Regions from separate parts of the Rhizobium indigoferae genome, predicted to be linked through region 2. Evidence: riboswitches for the same ligand, from Rfam matches in the RefSeq annotation. Region 2 holds a riboswitch; each other region holds the start of a gene.
The links. A riboswitch is a leader RNA that binds a small molecule or an ion and turns the genes downstream of it on or off. The one in region 2 is predicted to bind FMN.
Positions count from the first base shown of each region.

Region 1: it holds a riboswitch for FMN, as region 2 does, so the genes downstream of both, ribB (3,4-dihydroxy-2-butanone-4-phosphate synthase) here and U5G49_RS13450 (6,7-dimethyl-8-ribityllumazine synthase) in region 2, are expected to answer to the same signal.
Region 3: it holds a riboswitch for FMN, as region 2 does, so the genes downstream of both, ribN (riboflavin transporter RibN) here and U5G49_RS13450 (6,7-dimethyl-8-ribityllumazine synthase) in region 2, are expected to answer to the same signal.

Region 1 is NZ_CP140635.1:2,235,989-2,240,784, reverse strand. It holds gene U5G49_RS11395 (SDR family oxidoreductase) at 208-975, shown strand; gene ribB (3,4-dihydroxy-2-butanone-4-phosphate synthase) at 1,061-1,696, opposite strand; FMN riboswitch at 1,823-2,020, opposite strand; gene U5G49_RS11385 (glucose 1-dehydrogenase) at 2,213-2,995, opposite strand; gene U5G49_RS11380 (hypothetical protein) at 3,090-3,230, opposite strand; gene U5G49_RS11375 (SDR family oxidoreductase) at 3,266-4,054, opposite strand; gene U5G49_RS11370 (sugar ABC transporter ATP-binding protein) at 4,077-4,796, opposite strand, start outside.
Region 2 is NZ_CP140635.1:2,629,537-2,634,332, reverse strand. It holds gene U5G49_RS13460 (LysR family transcriptional regulator) at 36-920, shown strand; gene U5G49_RS13455 (VOC family protein) at 1,066-1,755, opposite strand; gene U5G49_RS13450 (6,7-dimethyl-8-ribityllumazine synthase) at 1,930-2,364, opposite strand; FMN riboswitch at 2,443-2,585, opposite strand; gene U5G49_RS13445 (SRPBCC family protein) at 2,829-3,275, shown strand; gene U5G49_RS13440 (GCG_CRPN prefix-to-repeats domain-containing protein) at 3,508-3,816, shown strand; gene U5G49_RS13435 (hypothetical protein) at 3,930-4,154, opposite strand; gene U5G49_RS13430 (adenylate/guanylate cyclase domain-containing protein) at 4,359-4,796, shown strand, end outside.
Region 3 is NZ_CP140635.1:1,351,899-1,356,694, reverse strand. It holds gene U5G49_RS06935 (esterase-like activity of phytase family protein) at 1-1,547, opposite strand, end outside; gene ribN (riboflavin transporter RibN) at 1,631-2,539, opposite strand; FMN riboswitch at 2,624-2,778, opposite strand; gene hupB (DNA-binding protein HupB) at 2,903-3,178, opposite strand; gene lon (endopeptidase La) at 3,385-4,796, opposite strand, start outside.

The DNA of each region.
Region 1 (4,796 bases), 390 kb from region 2:
GGCGTGTGGGTGGAAGTCTAGACAAGTGCCTGTTTTATAACGTGAATTCCGATATTTCCGACGCCGCGATCAAGGCGTCGATGAGGACGCACCGTCGCGTTGCCTGTTCGGCCATAGGTGTTTTTCTCGTCCTGCGCGGGAAACAGGTGGCTGCATCGCCTGATGTTTGAGCATCTCAGGTCTCGCAACAACCCAGGAGAGACCGATATGACACTTCTCAACGACAAGATCGCAATCATCACCGGCGCAAGCTCCGGCATCGGCCGCGCGGCGGCGAAACTCTTTGCACGGCAAGGCGCCAAGCTCGTGGTCACCGGCCGGCGGCAGGACGCGCTCGATGCCGTCATCGCGGAAATCGAGGCGGAGGGTGGTCAGGCCGTCGCCATATCAGGCGATGTCAGGGACGAGGCGCTGCAGGCAAGGCTCGTCGAGACGGCAGTTTCGCGTTTCGGCCGGCTCGACATCGCCTTCAACAATGCCGGCATTCTCGGTGAGATGGGGCCGGTCGCCGGGCTGTCGCTGGAGGGCTGGCGCGAGACGATCGAGACCAATCTCACCGCCGCCTTCCTCGGCGCCAAGCACCAGTCGGCGGCGATGGGAAAAGGCGGCGGATCGCTGATCTTCACCTCGACTTTCGTCGGCCACACCGTCGGCATGCCTGGCATGGCCGCCTATGCGGCGAGCAAGGCGGGGCTGATCGGCTTCGTGCAGGTGCTCGCCGCTGAACTCGGAGCGCAGAAGATCCGCGTCAACGCATTGCTTCCCGGCGGCACCGACACACCCGCCAGCATTACCAACGCGCCGGATGCCACGCCGGAGGTGCTCGCCTTCGTGGAGGGGCTGCATGCGCTGAAACGCATGGCGCAACCCGAAGAGATCGCCAATGCGGCGCTTTTCCTCGCTTCCGACATGTCGAGCTTCGTGACCGGCACGGCGATGCTTGCAGATGGTGGGGTTTCGATCAGCCGAACATAGAGCGGGCAAGGGAAGGTGCCGTCAGGTTATCGCTGCGGCACGTTCTTTGTTGCGGCGGGCTATGCCGCCGCAACAAAGGCATCGATCAGGCGACTTCGCGTATGTCTCCTTCCGCCTGGCGGTCGAGGTAGGCGACCAGATCCTCGATGGTGACGAGGGGTAGGTTGTGGCGTTCGGCGAAGAGCGTGAGTTCGGGCAGACGGGACATGGTTCCATCGTCGTTGGCGACTTCGCAGATGACGCCGGCGGGGACCCTTCCGGCGAGGCGGGCGAGATCGACGGCGGCTTCGGTATGGCCGGGGCGGCCGAGCACGCCGCGGGGGTTGGCGCGCAGCGGAAAGATGTGGCCGGGACGGGCGAATTCATCTGGCTTTGCGCGATCGTCGACGAGGGCGCGGACGGTGGCGGCGCGGTCGGCAGCCGAGATGCCCGTCGTCGTGCCCTTGAGATAATCGACGGAGACCGTAAAGGCGGTTTTGTGCGATTCCGTGTTGTTGGGCACCATCAGCGGAATATCGAGCGCATCGAGGCGCTCGCCTTCCATGGCAATGCAGACGAGGCCGCGGGCGTGGGTCATCATGAAGGCGATTGTTTCCGGAGTGACGGCATCGGCCGCGACCACGATATCGCCTTCGTTTTCCCGGTTTTGGTCGTCAACGACGACGACCATCTTGCCGCTGGCAATGGCTGATATGGCATCTTCAATTGTTGCGATAGTCATGCTGTCTGGCCTTTCAAGGGTTATGTCAGCGGGCTGACATGGTCTGCTCGGCTCAATCCGTGAGCGAGCCTTCTGCCCTTGGGCGAACAAACGTCAGCCGACTCCGTGATGGAGTGCGACTGCCCGTGTTGTCCTCTTCCATCCGGACTATACCGTCGGCTCCGGCATCTCACCGGATCTGCTGACCTTCCAGCAATTCAAAGTGCTACAGCGTCGTTTGCGCGTCTGAAAGACGCCGGCGCTGTGGTGCCGGAAGCGCTCGCGGGCTCCAGGATCACTCCTGATACCGCCGGTGGGGAATTACACCCCGCCCTGAGAACATTTCAAAGATAGGATCAAAAATAGGCAGATGGCAAGGTCAGTCGACCGGGCAAAAATGCAAAGCTGCCCTAACGCCGATGGACACACTGTTCACATGGAGGCGACGACCGGCTCGCCTTCAGTGCTTGGTTGGTGGTTTGGTCCTTCCATGCATGTCGTTGTCCCAAACCACTGCGCACTTTTAGGCGACATGCATCAGGACATGATCAGGCCGCCGTCGACATTGATCGTCTGGCCGGTGATATAGGCGGCGTCATCGCTGGCGAGGAAGGTGACCAGGCCGGCGACATCCTCTCCGGAGCCGGCCCGTTTCATCGGGATGCCCTCGACCCATTCCTTCATCAGTTCGCCGGGGGCGTAGTTGCCGAGCAGCTTGCCCCAGGCCTGGTCGTTATAGGCCCACATGTCGGTCTCGATGATACCGGGGCAGAAGGCGTTGACGGTGATCTTCTCGGTCGCGACTTCTTTGGCCAGGCTCTGGGTGATGCCGACGACGCCCATTTTCGAGGCGGCATAATGCGGCGTGTAGATGAAGCCGTCGCGGGCCTGGCCGGAGGCGGTGTTGATGATGCGGCCGCCGCGCTTGTGCTTGCGCATTCTTGATATCGCCTCCTGGGCGCAGAGGAAGACGCCCTTGGTGTTGACGGCCATCACCTTGTCCCACTCGTTTTCGGTCAGGTCCTCGACCCGGGCGATGGTAATGACGCCGGCATTCTGGATCGAGACGTCGACCGAGCCGAATTCCTTCTCGGCGGCATCGTAGAGGGCCTTGACGCTTGCCTTGTCGGTAACGTCGCCGATGAAGGAGATCGCCTTGCCGCCTTCGGCCCGGATCTGTTCGGCAACGCCGTGGACCAGCTCCTCGTTGGCCGAAACGACGAGATTGGCGCCTTCGCGCGCAAAGCGTCTGGCGATGGCAGCGCCGATGCCGCGGCTGCCTCCCGTGATCACGACCGTCTTATCTTCGAAGCGTTTCATGCTCTTTCCTTCCCGGTAAACAGCAAATCTGGGCGTGACCTGCCCTGCGATGATTATTGGAGCTCAAGCGGTTGCCGAGATAATCTTGGCGAATTCAGGCAGTCTTGAGCGCCGTCCGTTCGACAGCCCGTTCGATCGGCGTGAAGGGCGGGCAGACGACGATATCGCACGCCGTCTTGCCCGTTATTCCCTTCAGCGCCTCGATCTCAGCTAGGGAGGAAGCGAGACCGTTCATTATCCAGTTGCCGGCAATGAGCTTTCGCCTCGCCATCACCAGCAGCAGAAACCGCCGTCGACGAGAAGATCGACGCCGGTCACGAAGCTTGCCGCATTCGACAGCAAGAACACTGCCGGGCCTACCATCTCGTCCACCGCTGCCATTCGCTGCATTGGCGTTTGCTCTTCGAAGAGCTTGGTCTGATGAACCATCTCCGGACGGGTGTTCATGGGCGTTGCCGTGTATCCGGGGGAGATGGTGTTGACGCGAATGCCGCGGTCGACCCATTCCATCGCCATAGACTTCGACATATGGATCACGCCCGCCTTGGAGGCGTTATAGTGCGCTTGGCTCAGCCCTCGGTTTACGATCACACCCGACATGGAAGCGATGTTGACGATGGAGCCGCGTCCATTCTTCAGCATGGCGCGAGCCTCGGCCTGGCAGGAAAGAAAGACGCCTTTCAGGTTGATATCCATCAACGTCTGATATTGGTCCTCCTCCATCTCTTCCGCCGCGTTCGCGTTAGCGATGCCCGCCGCGTTGACTGCAAGTGTCAATGCGCCGAGATCTGCCTCGGTCCGTGCTATTGCCTCTCCAAGGGAAGACTTGCTCGTGACATCCGCCGCGATCTGGATCGAACGGCGGCCAGCGGCGCGAATATGTTCAGCCGTCCTGGCCAGCCCGTCGTCGGTTCGACGGTCGAGTAACGCCACGTCGGCGCCGCACTGTGCAAGGCCGATGGCAATGCGCTGCCCGATGCCGCTTCCGGCTCCGGTAACGATGGCAACCTGGCCGCTGAGATCGAAAAGCTTCGGGGCGTTCAGAGTGATGTCGGACACCGCTCTTCCTTTCTCTGTCTGTTTAGATGGTGGCTAGCTCCATGACCGAAACGTCATTTGCCTGGTCACGATTGAGAATGCCTGCCTGTTTGCCTTGCGCAAGCACGAGAATGCGATTGGAGACTCCGAGAACTTCCTCGAGGTCCGAGCTTACGACGATGACCGCCACGCCCCGTTTGGCAAGATTGACGATGATGTCGTAGATGCCCGCTCGGGCGCCGACGTCGATGCCTCTCGTCGGTTCGTCGAGTACGACGACCTTAGGATCGCGCATCAGCCATTTCGCGATGACGACCTTCTGCTGGTTGCCGCCGGACAGGTCCGAGGCATATTGCTCCGCACGGCCCTTCACGCCGAACTTGGCAACCGCCTTCTCCGCAAACGAGCGCTTGACGCGCGGCGTAATCCAACGCCCGCCCAGCTTGTCAAGATTGGCGTATATAATGTTCTCGCCTATCCGGTGCCCGACAACCAAGCCTTGCTCCTTGCGGTCTTCCGGGACCATCACGATGCCCTTGGCGATCGCGTCCGCCGGATCGCGCAGCCTGAGTTCTTCGCCTTCCAGCTTGATCGAACCTGCACTGATTGGGTCCGCGCCCGAAATGGCGCGGACAAGTTCCGTGCGGCCGGCGCCGACCAATCCGGCGATCCCGAGAATTTCCCCGGCGCGCACATCGAAGGTAACGTCACGGAATGAGTTGTCCGGCGAGCTCAGCCCCGACACCTGGAGTACTGGATGGTC
Region 2 (4,796 bases):
ATCTCGGAGGAGATACAAGAAAATCTAGGGCTAAGATGGTTCGGCAATTCCTCCCTTTGAATGGCTTGAGAGCCTTCGAAGCTTCGGCGAGACATCTCAGCTTCACCCGCGCCGCAATCGAACTTTGCGTTACTCAGGCCGCCGTAAGCCAGCAGGTCAAAAGCCTGGAGAAGCGATTGGGCGTTGCGCTTTTCCAGCGCCTCCCAAAGGGTTTGAAAATCACCGCGGAAGGTGAAGCTCTTTTGCCGACGTTGACCAATTCCTTCGATCAAATGGCAATCACGCTGGACAGGATTGAAGCCGGGCAAGTTCGGGAATTGCTGTTTTTGGGCGTGGTTGGAACCTTTGCTGTCGGCTGGTTATTGCCAAGGCTTCCGGATTTTCAACAGCAGCATCCATTCATTGACGTGCGCATTTCGACAAACAATAATCGCGTCGATATGGCCGCTGAGGGGCTGCATTTTGCCATTCGCTTCGGCAGCGGCTCCTGGCACGGCACAGAAGCACTGCGTCTGTTCGACGCTCCGCTTTCGCCTCTGTGCACCCCCAGACTGGCAGACCGTTTAAGCTCGCCCGCAGATCTTGCCGAAGCGACGCTTTTGCGGAGCTATAGGGCGGACGAGTGGAGTACCTGGTTCGCGGCAGCTGATGTTCCGCCTGCGGCACAGGTCAACGCAGGGATCGTTTTTGACTCTTCCCTCGCCATGATGGAGGCGGCCATGCAAGGATTGGGAATTGCTCTGGCGCCGCCGTCGATGTTTTCCAGGCATCTGTCATCAGGGGCTATATTACAACCTTTTCCCACGACCATATCATTGGGCAGTTATTGGCTGACTCGACTTCAATCAAGGCCGCCAACGGCAGCCATGCTCGCATTTTCCGATTGGATAACGTCGCAGATCTCTTCCGCATCTCAATGACAGCTTCTGGCGGATCGCGATCCTCGACCTGACGTCGGCAAGGAGATCAGTGAATTTGGTGAGGCATAGACACGATAAAACATTTCGGTATGGCGCGCGCCATACCGAAATGCCCTTGCTTCTCAGAGGATGTTGCCGCCTTTGCCTATAAGGGCAGCTGCTTGCCGGCCTGTTCGCTGACCATGTATTCGGCGTACCAGTCCGGCCAGCCTTCGTCGTGCTTGCCGCCGTTTCGCTTCTCGTGTTCACCATGGGCAGTTGCCGCACGGCGGAGTGCTGACGCAAGCTCGGTCGACGTCGTGAATTTCGTCTCGTCGGCGTCGATGCGCCCCGGCAGCCGCGTGGTGACTTCCTGGAACAGCCAGCCGTTGCCGTCGGGATCCTTGAATGAGGCGAAGGAGCGATAGCTGCGATGATCGGGATCGCGGCCGGCGATCCGCAGGCGGCCGAACAGATAGGGTTCGTCCTTGCCGGCATAGACGCCGGCAGCGTCATGGAACACTTCGCTGACCTCGATGCCGCGGGCGATGAGATCGCGGCGAGCGGCCTCGATGTCGGAGACGATCAGGTAGAGCCCCTGGGCGGAACCGGGGGCCGCGGCGGTGACGTTCTTGCCGAAGATGATCGCGCAGCCGGAGCCGGGCGGGGTAAACTGGATTACACGGAAATCGGCATCATTGGCGAAGTCGGCGTCGAGCCGCCAGCCCAGGCCGTCGTAAAAGCGTTTGGCGCGATCGACGTCGGAAACGGGGATCACGACCACCTCGAGCTTGGTGTCGACGGGCTGTGTTCTCGGGGTCTCAATGGGGGTTTCACTGCGCATTGCATTGCTCATCTTCAGCTCCTTGGGGTTTTGGATGCGTTAAGAATGGCGATACATGTCAGTGGCCAGTGGACCACAGTGCGGTGAGGCCGTCGAATCAATTATTCTGTCTGATTTGGCCGTGTAGCGGAGTTGTATCGAAGCGGCGGGACTGTTCCCGCCGTCTTCTGTTCGTCGAACCGCTGACTACGCGGCAAGAGCGGCGCGGGTTTTGCCGATCGTCAGAGCTGCCTTTGCCGCTTCACGGCCTTTCTCGACGAAGTGCGCGCGGTAGATCTGCTTGTGATGCTCGGTTTCCTGATACTGGTGCGGCGTCAACGACACCGACAGGACCGGCACGCCCGTATCCATGCCGGCGCGCATCAGCCCATCGACGACGGCCTGGGCGACAAATTCGTGGCGGTAGATTCCGCCGTCGACGACGAAGGCGGCGGCAATGACGGCGCCGTAACGCCCGGTTGCCGCAAGATCGCGGGAAAGCAGCGGCATCTCGAATGCGCCGGGAACATCGAACACGTCGACCTGCTCGGGCGGAACGAGCTGGTAGAAGCCATCAAGGGCGCGGTCGACGATGTCGGCGTGCCAGCTGGCTTTGACGAAGGCGTAGCGGGTGGGTGTCACGGTAATCTCCTTTGGCGAACAGACACATCACCCAAGGCGATCACGAACGTTCCCGACGGCCGCAAGGGCGGCAGGAACGCACGTTCTCTTTCATCCGGACTATGACCGTCGGCTCAGGCATCTCACCTGATCTGCTGACCCTTCCTGAGAAGGCGCTCGCGGGCTCGCAATCAAAATTGCATACCGCCGGTAGGGACTTTCACCCCGCCCTGAGAACGGCACGAACAATAGGGGGAAGGCGGCGGGCTGGCAATAGGTCGAAATACTTTCGCGGCCGGAGCTGGATCAGGGCTCTCCAAGTGGCGATTTCGCTCGTTCGTCGATGGCGACGGGCAATCCCTCTTGCGGCGGAGGGGCATGCGCCTACATGCTCTCTGTGAGGACATCTAGGTCAGAAATACCACGACAAGACAGGACGCGCTGTCTCCGCCTGGGCGGGGCCGTGACAACCATGGGAGAGAGTGATGCCAGAATCTTTCGTCGTTCACCGCGAGGCGCATATCGCGGCGCCGCCGGCCGCGGTGTTTGCGCTGATGACCGATCCGGAGAAGATCCTGCGCTGGATGGGAACGGAAGCGCAGGTCGAGCCGCAGCCCGGCGGGCTCTATCTCGTCAACGTCACCGGCGCCCGCTTTGCGCGCGGCTCGTTTCGTGAAGTGGTGCCGGTTCATCGCCTTGCCTACAGCTTCGGCTGGGACGGCAGCGAGGTGGTGCCGCCGGGGTCGAGCCTGGTCGAGATCGACCTGATCGAGCAGGGAGGCGGAACGCTGTTGCGGCTCACCCATAGCGGTCTGCCCAGTGCTGATCAATGCGCCGGCCATGCGGAAGGCTGGGCCCATTACCTCGGGCGGCTGACCGAAGTCGCCGCCGGGCGTGATCCAGGTCCTGACCCTTTTTACGGCAGGACGTAGCCCAGCTTTCCGCCTTCAACATCGCCCGCTGCCAGAACAGGATGATTATAGGCTGGATCGGCCAAAAGTCTGAATTCTGTTCTAAAGCAAAGAGTTGGGGCATGAGGTCGTCCGAAAACCGCTCACACTTTTCGGCATCATGCTCCAGCGCCAAACATGAACGCGCAGTTCATCTCCAGTTCAATTTAGCGGCCATAAAGTGGGGACGGCTGGATTGAAAATGGAGTTCTCGATGAAAGCGCTTTCTATCGCGGCCGCCTTGCTCGTTGGCGGCCTCTCGATCGGCACAGCTGAGGCGATGCCGATGGGGACAATTAATGTCCAGAGCAATGTCACAAAGGTCGACTACGCCTGCGGTCGCGGCTGGCATCTGACGCGCTGGGGCGAATGCCGGCGAAACTGGAGACGCCCGCCGCCGGTAGCTTTCTACGGTGGTCCGCCCCGCTGGGGCTGGGAGCGGCGTCACCGGGATTGGGATGGCCCGCGCTGGCGCCATGAGAGGCGCTGGGATCGCGACCGGCGTTGGCGGGATGACGACTAAGGGTCTCGCTTAGATGTAATGGATGAAGGCCGGAGCGATTTTCGCCCGGCCTTTTCTAATGAACAGCTTCACCGACGCTGACAGCCAGCGTTCTCCCGATTTGCCCGAGAGGGTCAGATGCTGCCGACGAGCCAGTGCTTGTCGTCGATCAATTCCTCGAGCTCGATGGGATCCTTGACGCCGAATTCGAACCATTCGACGAGTTCTTTCGCCTTGCGGCTGCTCTCCTCCGCCGTCAGCTCGACCTGATACCTTTCGCACCATCGCCGAAGGATCGACGTCAGCAGCGTCATGTCATTCCCATCCAGCGGATCTTTCGGCCAGAATATCGTGCCCATCGTACCCCTCAATCACACGATGACGAACGGCCCTATAATGGAATCAAAGTCGCGCAAGTTTAAAGTGTTTATTTTTTGTTTTCCACCGTGGCGAATGGTATTCGACAGGGGAGCGGACGTCCTTTTTCGAACCCGGGGATGACCGCAAGCGGTCACACCGGGGATGTCCTTGCGGCCGCCCCGGCGAGCGTGCGATGTTAAGCCATGGATCTGCCGTCCCCCCTTGCCTGGCTGGTTGACGAGGCCGGCGCCTCGCCCGGTCCCGAACGGTTTCTGGCCGAACTCGGGCGCCGGCTGCTGGCTGATGGCCTGCCGATTTCCGGCGGCGCGCTGACACTTTCGGTGCCGCATCCGATCATCGCGCGGCGCACCTGGCTGTGGCGGGCCGAGACCGGTGCTGTCATCGAGGCGTTGGCCTTCGCCGCGGCTCCGCAGAGTGAGGCCGGGCGCGAGTGGCTGGCCGGGCTGGGACCGGTATGGGAGGACAGGATCGGGCTTGCACAGGACAATCAGATATCTGACAGACCGGTGCTCGGCTGGGCGGGTATCGCCAATGGGGCAGGGGCCGGTGCATTCGGCCCGGCTGAGGCTGGCCTGCTGCGCGAGGTCGCGCGTTTTGCTGGAGCGCCGCTCGCCGCATTG
Region 3 (4,796 bases), 1.3 Mb from region 2:
GCGATGCCTTCGATGTCGAGCTTCTGGGCCGGGGCGCCGTCACGCTTGACGACGAGGGCATCGGTGATGACGGCCGGCTTCTTGCTGGCATCGATCGTGTAGATCGTCGGATGCGAACCCAGAACGCTGTCGCTGACGGCGTAGAGCATGCCCGGCTTGCCCGGAACGGCTGCGAGACCCGAAAGGGCTGCAAAGCCGATCGGATTGCCGTCCTTCTCGGCGGAGACGATCTGCGGATAGGCCTTTTCGCCTTCCGAGCGCTCGTAGATCATCACATGCGAGCGCGCGCCGCCATCCTTGCCGAGGTCGAGTTCGTTGGCAGTCGCGAGGAGATTGCGCCTAGGGATGGCGATCGCGCCTTCCGGCGACATGCCGGACGGCAGCAGCTGGACGAGTTCGGGATCGGCACCGGTATCCTTATAGACGCCGACGACCGAAGCACGCTCGGCGAGCAGGAAGAAATACTGATCGTCCCCGAACTTGGCGGCTTCGAGGCCTTCCGGCTCGACGCCCTTCGATGCTGACCGGCTTTCCGGATAGTGGCCGATATGGGCGACGGCGCGTTCGAAGGATGCGCCCGATTCGTAGAGAAGCTTACCCGTCTTGTCGAAGATGGTGAAGCCGCGCGAGCCGCCCTGGTAGTCGCCTTCATTGGCGACGACGAGGCGGTTGTCGTCCAACCACTTCACAGCATCGGGCTCGCGCAGCACGCCTTTGGCTTCGCCCGAGAATTTCAGGGCGCCGTCACGCTTGGTGTCGATACCGGTGAGATCGACGCTGCCGGCGGTGAAATGCGTCTTCACTTCAGCCGTGTTGGCGTCGATGATGACGATTTCGTTGTTTTCCTGCAGCGTCAGAGCAATCTCGTTCAGGCTGTTGAAGGCGACGAATTCCGGCTCCGGATCCTCCGGGGCGACGCCGGCAAGCCCGGTCAGCGCCACGTGCTTGATCGTGCCGCAATCGACGGTGCCGTTCTTGACCTGGAAGACGACGAGGTCGCCAGCCGGCATTTGCGGGATCTTGCCGTCATTGACCTTTTCGTCGCGCTCGTTTTCGATCGCGATGGTGCCGAGCGTCTTATCCTTGTTGAGGGCGATCGAATCCGGCTGGCCGCCGAGATCACAGCTGTTCTCGATCTTCTTGGTCGCCACGTCGACGATGGCGAGACGGCCCGAGGGCTTCGCCTTGTTTTCGGAAGTGTTGACGGCAACGAGCGCCTTGCCGGCGCTCGAGGTGACCGATGTCGGCTCGCCGTCCATCATCACCGCGCCGCCGGCCTTCGGAGCCTTGGCATCGGTAATGTCGATGAAGCCGATCGCGCCGAGCGGGCTGTCGCTATAGATCAGCGTGTTGCCGTCGTCGGTCGCGGTGATGATTTCGGCGGAGCTCACCGAAAGCTTGTCCTTGTCAGCCGGCAGGTTCTGCGCAACCGGGAAGGAAGCGATGCGATTGAAAACCGGTTCGGCCGCGGCCGGAAAGGCAACGGATGCGAGAAGCACGGCAGCGAGCGCTGCCTTGCGCGATGAAATTGTCATGAAATCCCCCATGTGTCGAACATTCGAAACAGGAGTTTTCTGCGCGAGCGGCATGACAGAGGCATGACAGAGGCGACATTTTGCGCCAGACCACGTCAGGCTGGTTTGCGCTCCCGGCGCATCTCGTTTCGCATGATGAAGAGCGAGGCAGACAGGATGAGAGCTGCTCCCAGCCAAAGGTAACCCGCCGGCGCATAGCCAAAGAACAGCCAACCGGCCAGCACGTTCAACGGCAGCTTAAGATCATCGAATGGCTGGACGTAGGCGGCATCGGCTGCGGCATAGGCAAGCGTCAGGAAATACTGCGCTGCGGCGGTCAGCAGCCCCGCCAGCAGGAACAGGGCAAGTGTTGCACCCGTCGGCACTGCAAAACCTGCCGCAAGCGCCAGCCCGCCGTTTATCGGGGTCAGCAGAACGAGCAGCCAGACGGTGATCGTCTCCGGTCGTTCAATGCCCGTTAGGCTTTTGGTGATCAACGACGAGGCGCCCCACAGCAGCGCCGAGAGCACAGGCAGGAGTGCTGCCCAGCCAAAGCCGTCCGACCATGGCTGCAGGATGATCATCGCTCCGGTGAAACCCGCCGCCGTCGCGGCCCAGCGGGCCGGGCCGACGCGCTCACCGAGGAAAAGCCGGGCACCCAGAATGATGAAGAAGGGCGAGGTCATCACCAGTGCGATCGCCTGCCAGATCGGCACGGCGGCAAGGCCGGCGACCCAGGCCTCGACGCCGAGCGCGGCAAGCGCGACGCGCGCGAGGTGACGCCAGGGATAGTGCGTGCGCATCGCCGCGAGGCCGAGCCTCTTAAGGAACGGCAACGAAAACAGGAAGGCGAAGCCATATTGCCAGAAGGCTGCCGACGCCGAGGGAAAGGCAAGCTTCATCGTCAGCCATTGGGTGACGACGTTGAGAAGCGAAAAAGCAATGCCGGCAAGCACCATCCAGAGTGCACCGACAACGGCGCGGGACGGCGAGACTGCAAGGGAAGTCTGATTCATGTCTTTCATCCAAAACAGGGACCAACATAAATCAGGACGCATGAGCCACGACCAAGCGACACAGGACAGACCCCTGCCCTTCGCACGACCGACACTCATTCTCTTCCATCCGGACTTTAACCGTCGGCTCCGGAATCGCACCGGATCTGCTGACCCTTCCCCCGCTTGGACACGAGGGAAGGCGCTCGCGGGCTCGAGCCGAAACTCTTACCGCCGGTGGGGAGTTTCACCCCGCCCTGAGAACAGAAATGTCGTAGATCAAAGCCCGCGCGGCGGCAAGAGTGCTCCTAAAGCAAAAGGGGTCCGGCAAAGCCGAACCCCTCTCAAATCCTGGACAACCGGTCTCGTTTCCGGCTGACGGATAATATCAGATCAGCCGTTGACGGCGTCCTTCAGGCCCTTGCCGGGCGTGAATTTGGGCACGTTGCGAGCCGGAATGTCGACTTCAGCGCCCGTCGACGGATTACGGCCCTTCGTTGCGGCACGATGAGAAACGGTGAAGCTGCCGAAACCCGCGAGGCGGATGTCGCCCTTGTTCTTGAGTTCAGCCTGGACAACGTCGAAAACCGCGTCAACAGCGGAAGCCGCGTCAGACTTCGTCAGTCCTGCCTTTTCGGCTACTGCGGACACGAGTTCATTCTTGTTCATGTTTCCACCCCTTTCTAAATGGTATGAAACGACTCAAAAGTAAGCTAGGCGCAGAATAGGTTTCATCAGGCCCGCCGAAAACCCAAAAGCCCTGCAAATCAAGGAAAAGCAAGCGTCTACATGACGTTTTCACAAAAAAGGCTGGCGTTTCCGCCAGCCTTTTTGCGTGTTTTGCCCCAATTGGGCGTAAATGTGGCAAAGGCCACTCAATGCGCTATGGTTGCGCCTGTCTCATCGAGGCCTTCGACCGTTGCGATGACGGGCGTTTCTACCGTGCCGTCCCATTCGATCGGCTCCGGTCGCCGGATCAGCGCATGCTTGATCACCTCGCCCATGCGGGATACCGGGATGATCTCCATGTTGTTCTTCACGTTGTCAGGAATCTCCGCCAGGTCCTTGGCGTTTTCCTCCGGAATCAGCACCTTCTTGATGCCGCCGCGAAGCGCTGCGAGCAGCTTTTCCTTGAGACCACCGATCGGCAGCACACGACCGCGAAGGGTGATTTCACCGGTCATGGCCACATGCCTGTCCACTGGGATGCCGGTCATGATCGAGACGATCGCGGTTGCCATGGCGACGCCGGCCGAGGGGCCATCCTTCGGCGTCGCGCCTTCCGGCACGTGCACGTGGATGTCGCTCTTGTCGAAGCGCGGCGGCTCGATGCCGAAATCGACAGCGCGCGAGCGAACATAGGAGGCCGCTGCCGAGATCGATTCCTTCATGACTTCCTTCAGATTGCCGGTGACCGTCATGCGGCCCTTGCCCGGCATCATCACGCCTTCGATGGTCAGCAGCTCACCACCGACTTCCGTCCAGGCAAGACCGGTCACGACGCCGACCTGATCCTCGCCCTCGGCTTCGCCATGGCGGAAGCGCGGGACGCCCAGGTAGTCGGAGATGTTGGCAGCCGTCACATGAACGGCCTTCGTCTTGCCCTTGATGATCTCGGTGACCGCCTTGCGGGCGAGTTTCATCAGTTCGCGTTCGAAGTTGCGGACGCCGGCTTCGCGGGTGTACTGCTGGCTGATCGCCATCAGGGCGTCGTCGCTGACCGAGAATTCTTCCGGCTGCAACGCATGTTCCTTGATGGCCTTCGGCAGCAGGTGCCGCTTGGCGATTTCGCGCTTTTCATCCTCGGTGTAGCCGGCGATACGGATGATCTCCATGCGGTCCATCAGGGGCGCTGGAATATTCAGCGTATTTGCCGTCGTGATGAACATCACATCCGACAGGTCGTATTCGACTTCCAGATAGTGGTCCATGAAGGTCATGTTCTGCGCCGGATCGAGCACTTCCAGCAGGGCCGAGGACGGATCGCCGCGATAATCCTGGCCGAGCTTGTCGATCTCGTCGAGCAGGAAGAGCGGGTTGGACTTCTTCGCCTTCTTCATCGACTGGATGACCTTGCCGGGCATCGAGCCGATATAGGTGCGGCGGTGACCGCGGATTTCGGCTTCGTCACGAACGCCGCCAAGCGCCATGCGGACATACTCACGGCCGGTCGCCTTGGCGATCGACTGGGCGAGCGAAGTCTTGCCGACACCCGGAGGGCCGACGAGGCAGAGGATCGGGCCCTTGATCTTGGTGGCGCGAGCCTGCACGGCCAGATATTCGACGA